Regions from separate parts of the Actinomadura monticuli genome, predicted to be linked through region 1. Evidence: riboswitches for the same ligand, from Rfam matches in the RefSeq annotation. Region 1 holds a riboswitch; the other holds the start of a gene.

Region 1 (3,770 bases):
CTCGGCGTCGTCGGCGGGGTCGTCCAGCCGCGCGCCCCGCACGGGCCGCGGCCCGAGCCGCTCCAGGGCCGCGACGACCGCCGCCCCCGTCGGCCGCGGGTTCGGCGTCCCGACGGCGTACAGGGTGCCGTGGCCGATGGCGCGGCCGAGGAAGTAGGTGGCCGCGAGCGCGGCGACCGAGGCGTAGGACGCGGTGAGCCCGGTCAGCGCCGCCAGCCCGATCATGGTCCAGGTCGCGGCCTGCCAGCGGGAGCGCCCCGCCATCCCGACCGCGCTGACGAACGCGATCACCGGGGCGATGTCGGTGTGCACGGGCGCCGTCTCGGTGCCGCCCCAGATCAGCGAGTCCAGGACGCCGCCGGGCGCCGCCCGCACCACCAGGTCGTCCAGCCCCACCGTGACGCCGAACGCGATCACGGCGGCCAGCAGCGCGATCGCGACCCGGGTGCCGTCCTTGTGGAACAGCCGCTCGACGGCGAACGCGATCGGCACCGCCAGCACCCCGAAGCTCGACACGAGCGTCGCCAGCGTCAGCAGCAGCCGGGGCGCGTGCGCGGTGCCCTGCACGATGTCGGTCTGCAGCCCGTGCGTGGTCTGCTGCGCGATCGACACCAGCAGCATCACCGCGGCCAGCCCCACCAGCGACGCCGCGAACCTGATCGCGTCGGACGGCCGGCGGATCCGGTCCGGCTGGGCGGGCTCGTCGACGGGCACCCCGGCGGCGGTGGCGCCGTGCCGCGGGCGCGCCGCGCCGTCGTGGGTCCGTGTCACGCGGTACCGCCGCCCCGGCCATCCGTCATCGTGATCAGCGTCCCAGAACCGGTCGCGCGCCGTCGAGTGCCGTCCCGGCATCCGGCCCGTCGCGCGCGCACCTCGCAGCCCCATCTCCGCCCCCATGGCCCGAGGTCCGTCTTGTCCCAGGTGAGTGAGCACATCGTACCGGCCGGTACGGTTCCGGCGCCGGAAGGACGCCCCCGTGTCCGCTCCCGGCGGCGGGGGCCGGGACGATCGACCGGGCGGGTCATTGGGTAGGGTTTCGTCCAGGACATGCCGTCGACCCTGGGCGGGAGAGATCCCACGCCGCCAGCGTGGGACGCCGAAGGGGCAACCTCCCCGGAACCTCTCAGGCAAAAGGACCGCTCGGGCGAGGCACCTCTGGAAAGCAGGCGCCGGTCCCCGCACTCGGGGGGCGGCGGCTCACCGAAGGGGAAACCCCGCCGCGCGGGTGAAGCTCTCAGGTGCCGATGACAGAGGGGGAGACGCGCCGCCGGCCCGTGCCGGCGGCGGACCTGAGCGACCGCAGCTGCCAGGAGGCTCTCCATGACCGCCCAGTTCTTCGCCCCCGTGGCCGCGCCGCAGCATCCGCGCTCCGCGTTCGCCGACCGGCACATCGGCCCGGGCCCGGACGACCAGGCCCGGATGCTGGCCGCCATCGGCTACTCCGGCGCGGAGGCGCTGGTCGACGCCGCGGTCCCCGCCGCGATCCGCACGGCCCGCTCCCTGGACCTGCCGCCCGCGCTGAGCGAGACCGCCGCGCTGGACCGGCTCCGCGAACTGGCGTCCCGCAACACCGTGCTGACGTCCATGATCGGGCTCGGCTACCACGGGACGGTCACGCCGGGCGTGATCCTGCGGAACGTCCTGGAGAACCCCGGCTGGTACACCGCCTACACGCCCTACCAGCCGGAGATCTCGCAGGGCCGCCTGGAGGCCCTGCTCAACTTCCAGACGGTGGTCGCCGACCTGACGGGGCTGCCCGTCGCCAACGCGTCCATGCTGGACGAGGGGACCGCCGCCGCCGAGGCGATGGCCCTCGCCCACCGCGTGTCCAAGCGCAAGGAGCCGGGCACGTTCCTGGTCGACGCCGACGCCCTCCCGCAGACGATCGAGGTCGTCCGGACCCGCGCGATCCCGCTCGGCATCGAGGTGGTCACCGCCGACCTGTCCGCCGGACTGCCGGACGGCGACTTCTTCGGCGTGCTGCTGCAGTACCCGGGCGCGTCCGGGGCCGTCCGCGACCTGGAGCCGGTCATCGCGCAGGCGCACGAGCGCGGCGCCAAGGCGGTCGTGGCCGCCGACCTGCTCGCGCTGACGCTGCTGCGCCCGCCGGGCGAGTCCGGCGCCGACATCGCCGTCGGGTCCGCGCAGCGGTTCGGCGTCCCCTACGGGTTCGGCGGCCCGCACGCCGGCTACATGGCGGTCGGCGAGGGCATCCAGCGGCAGCTTCCCGGGCGCCTCGTCGGCGTGTCCGTCGACGCGGACGGCGCCACCGCCTACCGGCTGGCGCTGCAGACCCGCGAGCAGCACATCCGCCGCGAGAAGGCCACCAGCAACATCTGCACGGCCCAGGTGCTCCTCGCCGTGATGGCGAGCATGTACGCGGTCTACCACGGCCCCGAGGGCCTGGCCGCGATCGCGCAGCGCGCGCACCGCCGCGCCGCCGAGATCGCCGCGGGGCTGCGCGCCGCCGGCGTCGAGGTCGTGCACGGCTCGTTCTTCGACACCGTCCTCGCCCGTGTGCCCGGCCGCGCCGCCGAGGTCGTCGCCGCCGCCCGCGAGCGCGGGATCAACCTGCGCCCGGACGGCCCCGACCGGGTCGGGATCGCCTGCGACGAGACCACGCTGCCCGGGCACGTCGCCGCCGTCCTCGCGGCGTTCGGCGCGGCGGCCGCCGACGGCGCCGAGGAGGCGATCCCGGACGCGCTGCGCCGCGAGAGCCCCTACCTGACCCACCCGGTCTTCCACGCGCACCGCTCGGAGACCGCGATGCTGCGCTACCTGCGCCGCCTCCAGGACAAGGACATCGCGCTCGACCGCTCCATGATCCCGCTCGGCTCCTGCACGATGAAGCTGAACGCCACCGCCGAGATGGAGCCGGTCACCTGGCCGCAGTTCGCGGACCTGCACCCGTTCGCCCCGGTCGACCAGGCCGCCGGGTACGTCGAGCTGATCGGCGAGCTGGAGGCCGCGCTCGCCGAGATCACCGGGTACGCGAAGGTCTCCGTCCAGCCGAACGCGGGCTCGCAGGGCGAGCTGGCCGGCCTGCTCGCCATCCGCGGCTACCACGCCTCCCGCGGCGAGGCGCACCGCGACGTCTGCCTGATCCCCTCCTCCGCGCACGGCACGAACGCCGCCAGCGCCGTCATGGCGGGGATGCGGGTCGTCGTCGTGAAGTGCGACGAGGGCGGCAACGTCGCCCTGGACGACCTGCACGCGAAGATCGCGAAGCACGGCGACCGGCTCGCCGCGATCATGGTGACCTACCCGTCGACGCACGGCGTCTTCGAGGAGACGATCACCGACGTGTGCGCGGCCGTGCACGACGCGGGCGGCCAGGTCTACGTGGACGGCGCCAACCTCAACGCCCTCGTCGGCCTGGCCCGCCCGGGCGAGTTCGGCTCGGACGTCTCGCACCTCAACCTGCACAAGACGTTCTGCATCCCGCACGGCGGCGGCGGCCCCGGCGTCGGCCCGATCGGCGTCCGCGAGCACCTCGCCCCGTTCCTGCCCAACCACCCGCTGCGCGCCGAGGCGGGCCCGGACACCGGCGTCGGCCCGATCTCCGCCGCCCCGTGGGGCTCGGCGGGCATCCTGCCGATCTCCTGGGCCTACATCGCGATGATGGGACCGGACGGCCTGCGCGCCGCCACCGAGAGCGCGATCATCGGCGCGAACTACCTCGCCGCCCGGCTCGGCCCGCACTACCCGATCCTCTACACCGGCCGGAACGGCCTGGTCGCGCACGAGTGCATCGCCGACCTCCGCAAGAT
Region 2 (3,770 bases), on a different contig from region 1:
CGGCGATCACATGCTCCAGCGGCCCGCCCTGCATGCCGGGGAACACCGCCGAGTTGATCTTCTTGCCGTACTCCTCGCGGGCGAGGATCAGGCCGCCGCGCGGGCCGCCGAGCGTCTTGTGCGTGGTCGTCGTGACGATGTCGGCGTGCGGGACGGGCGACGGGTGCAGCCCCGCCGCGACGAGCCCGGCGAAGTGCGCCATGTCGACCATGAGCAGCGCCCCGACCGAGTCGGCGATCTCGCGGAACGCCGGGAAGTCGAGCTGCCGCGGGTACGCCGACCAGCCCGCCACGATCATCTTGGGCCGGTGCTCGGCCGCGAGCGCGGCCACCTCGTCCATGTCGACCAGGCCGTCCTCGGCGCGGACGTGGTACGGCACCACGTTCAGCGTCTTGCCCGAGTAGTTCAGCCGCATCCCGTGGGTGAGGTGGCCGCCGTGCGCGAGGTCGAGCCCGAGGATCGTGTCGCCGGGCTGCAGCAGCGCGAAGTACACCGCCGTGTTGGCCTGCGCGCCGCTGTGCGGCTGGACGTTCGCGTGCTCGGCGCCGAACAGCGACTTGGCCCGGTCGATGGCGAGCTGCTCGGTGACGTCGACGTACTCGCAGCCGCCGTAGTAGCGCTTGCCGGGGTAGCCCTCGGCGTACTTGTTGGTCAGGACGGAGCCCTGCGCCTCCAGCACCGAGACGGGCGCGAAGTTCTCCGACGCGATCATCTCCAGCGTGGTCTGCTGGCGGCGCAGCTCCGCGGCGACGGCCTCGGCGACCTCCGGATCGGCCGTCGCGAGGGAGTCGTAGAGGCTCATGCTTCCTCGATCAGCTTCGCGTAGGCCGCCGAGTCGAGCAGGTCGCCCGGCTCGTCGGAGATCCGCACCTTGAAGATCCAGCCCTCCCCGTACGGGTCGTCGTTGATGACCTTCGGCTCGTCCACCACGGCGGCGTTGATCGCGGTGATCTCGCCGCTCACGGGGGAGTAGAGGTCGCTGACGGACTTGGTGGACTCGACCTCCCCGCAGGGCTCGCCCGCCTCGACGGCGTCGCCCTCCGAGGGCTGCAGCTCGAGGTAGACGATCTCGCCGAGCGCGTCGGCGGCGTGCGCGGTGATGCCGACGGTGACGATGCCGTCCTCACCGCCGAGGCCGGACACCCACTCGTGCTCTTCGCTGTAGCGGAGCTGCTCCGGAACGCTCACGATTCTCTCTCCTGTCATGGCGGGGGCCGGGCCGACCCCCACACCCCCGACAACTTCTCATTGATGGTGGGGGCCGACCCCCACACCCCCGGACAACCTTCTCTTAGGGCTCTTTAGGACCGCTTGTAGAACGGCAGTCCGACCACGTCCACCGGCTCGTGCCGGCCGCGGACGTCCACGGCCAGGTCCGTCTCCTCGACGCCGCTGTCGAGGTAGGCCAGGGCGATCGGCCTGCCCAGTGTGGGCGACGGGGCGCCGCTCGTCACGACCCCGCACGGCGTGCCGCCGGACGTGACGACCTGGTACCCCTTCCGGGGCGCGCGACGCCCGCGCGCGACCAGTCCCACGAGCCTACGGCCCGGCGGGGTCTGCGCCTGCGCCGCCAGGGCCGTCCTGCCCACGAAGTCACCCGGCTTGTCCAGCTTCACGACGCGGCCGAGGCCCGCCTCGAACGGCGTCGTCTCGGCGGTCAGCTCGTTGCCGTACAGCGGCATGCCCGCTTCGAGGCGCAGCGAGTCGCGCGCCGCGAGGCCCGCGGGGACGACCCCGTCCACCGCGGCGAGCGCCCGCCACAGCGGGACGGCGTCGGAGGCGTCCACGAACAGCTCGAAACCGTCCTCGCCGGTGTACCCGGTGCGGGCGACCAGCGCGTCGGCGCCCGCGACCCGCCCGGCGAGGATCGCGTAGTACTTGAGGCCGGCCACCGGGGCGTCGGTGAACCCTTCCAGGATCTCCTGCGAGCGCGGGCCCTGGAGGGCGATCAGCGCGTACGCGTCCGACCGGTCGTCGACGGCCGCCTCGAAGCCGGCGGCCCGCTCGGTCAGCGCGTCCCGGACGACGGCCGCGTTGGCGGCGTTCGCGACCACCATCCACGTCTCGTCAGCGAGCCGGTAGACGATCAGGTCGTCGAGGACGCCGCCGTCCTGCCCGCAGATCATGGTGTAGCGGGCCTTGCCGACCGGCATCGGCGACAGGTTCCCGACCAGCGCGTAGTCCAGCGCGGCGCCCGCGCCGGGCCCGGAGAGGAAGATCTCCCCCATGTGCGACAGGTCGAACAGCCCGGCGCCGGTGCGGACGGCCTCGTGCTCGGCCGTCTCGCTCTTGTAGCGCAGCGGCATCAGGTACCCGGCGAAGTCGACGATGTTCGCGCCGAGGTCCCGGTGGACGTCGTGCAGCGGGGTGGTCTTCGGATCGGCGGACATGGGTTCGGCTCCTTCGTCACGGGCGCATGTGGTCCATCGTCCCACTCGCGCACCGGGCGTCTCGGTGCCTCCCCCTCTGTCATCTGCGCCTGAGAGCTTCACCCGCCTGCCGGGCGGGCTTTCACCTTCGGCGGGGGACCCGGGTCCCCGCTTTCCAGAGGTCGCCTGGTCCGTGCGGTCCGTGGGCCTGAGAGGTTCCGGGGAGGAGTTGCTCCTTCGGCGTCCCACACCGGCTGCGTGGGACTCTCCCGCACGGGATCAACGGCTGAACCGCCAATCTAGCAGCGCCCCTGCCCGCCGACCACCCGCCGTCACCCGGGGTTGGAGGACGCCGGCGGCTGCAGCTTCCGCATGCACGTCTTCAGCGCCGCCTTCATCTTCTCCAGGTCCTTCTTGGCGGGCGTCGTCGACGGGTTCGGGCTCGGCAGCCGCACGCCCTGGTCGGTCATGCAGTCGTTGAACTTCTTGGTCACCTTCGACTCCGCGGGCGGCGTCGGCGTGCCGGTGATCCCCTTCGCGGTCGAGGTGCCGGACGGCGCCGAGGCCCCCGGCGAGGAGGGCGCCGACCCGCCCGAGTCCGTGCCGCCGTCATCGGAGCCGCCGCATCCGCCGAGCGCGAGCGTCAAGGCCAGCATCGCTACAAGTCCGCGCTTCAAGGTGAGTACCTCCAATGACGGGGTGAGAACGGCCCATGATGCGCATGTGGCCCGCCGCGCGGATAGTCAACGGCGGGTGAATGCCCGCGCCGCGCCTTAGCAGCCCACCTCAAAGCGGGGCGGCCCGCGGGCGCTGCGGGGATTCCTTGCGGGCTTCAACCGAATGCGGGCGGATCACGTACTCTTTGGTTGGTTACCGGAGATCACCCGCGGTGAGCGCGGGGGCGCGACGTGAAGGGCAAGCGGGATGGTCTACCTGGCAGGAATGCTGATCCTGTTCTTCGGCCTGCTGGTGTCCATCGCGCTCCACGAGCTCGGCCACTTCTCGTTCGCCAAGCTGTTCAAGGTGCGGACGACCCAGTTCATGGTCGGTTTCGGGCCGACGATGTGGTCCCGGCGCAAGGGCGAGACCGAGTACGGCGTCAAGTGGATCCCGCTCGGCGGCTACATCCGGATGATCGGGATGCTGCCGCCGCGCAAGGGCGACGCCCCCGGTCAGGTCCGGCAGGTCAGCACCGGGCCGTGGCAGGGCCTCATCGAGTCGGCGCGCGGCGCCGCGCTGGAGGAGATCCGCCCCGGCGACGAGGACCGCGTCTTCTACGCCAAGAAGTGGTGGCAGAAGCTGCTCATCATGTTCGGCGGGCCCGCGATGAACCTGCTGCTCTCGGTGATGTTCTTCGCGATCCTGCTGATGGGCATCGGGACCAAGCAGTCCCAGCCGGTG

Evidence for each region. Region 1 has a riboswitch for glycine ahead of gcvP (aminomethyl-transferring glycine dehydrogenase). Riboswitches for the same ligand answer to the same signal wherever they lie in the genome.
Region 2: another riboswitch for glycine. It lies ahead of gcvT (glycine cleavage system aminomethyltransferase GcvT); the one in region 1 lies ahead of gcvP (aminomethyl-transferring glycine dehydrogenase).

What each region holds. Positions count from the first base shown of each region.
Region 1 is NZ_JAXCEI010000021.1:41,269-45,038, reverse strand. Features, by position in the region: gene SM611_RS32900 (lysylphosphatidylglycerol synthase transmembrane domain-containing protein) at 1-771, opposite strand, end outside; glycine riboswitch at 1,055-1,149, shown strand; glycine riboswitch at 1,150-1,261, shown strand; gene gcvP (aminomethyl-transferring glycine dehydrogenase) at 1,321-3,770, shown strand, end outside.
Region 2 is NZ_JAXCEI010000005.1:501,282-505,051, forward strand. Features, by position in the region: gene glyA (serine hydroxymethyltransferase) at 1-802, opposite strand, end outside; gene gcvH (glycine cleavage system protein GcvH) at 799-1,188, opposite strand; gene gcvT (glycine cleavage system aminomethyltransferase GcvT) at 1,302-2,390, opposite strand; glycine riboswitch at 2,464-2,551, opposite strand; glycine riboswitch at 2,556-2,651, opposite strand; gene SM611_RS14245 (hypothetical protein) at 2,702-3,025, opposite strand; gene SM611_RS14250 (M50 family metallopeptidase) at 3,294-3,770, shown strand, end outside.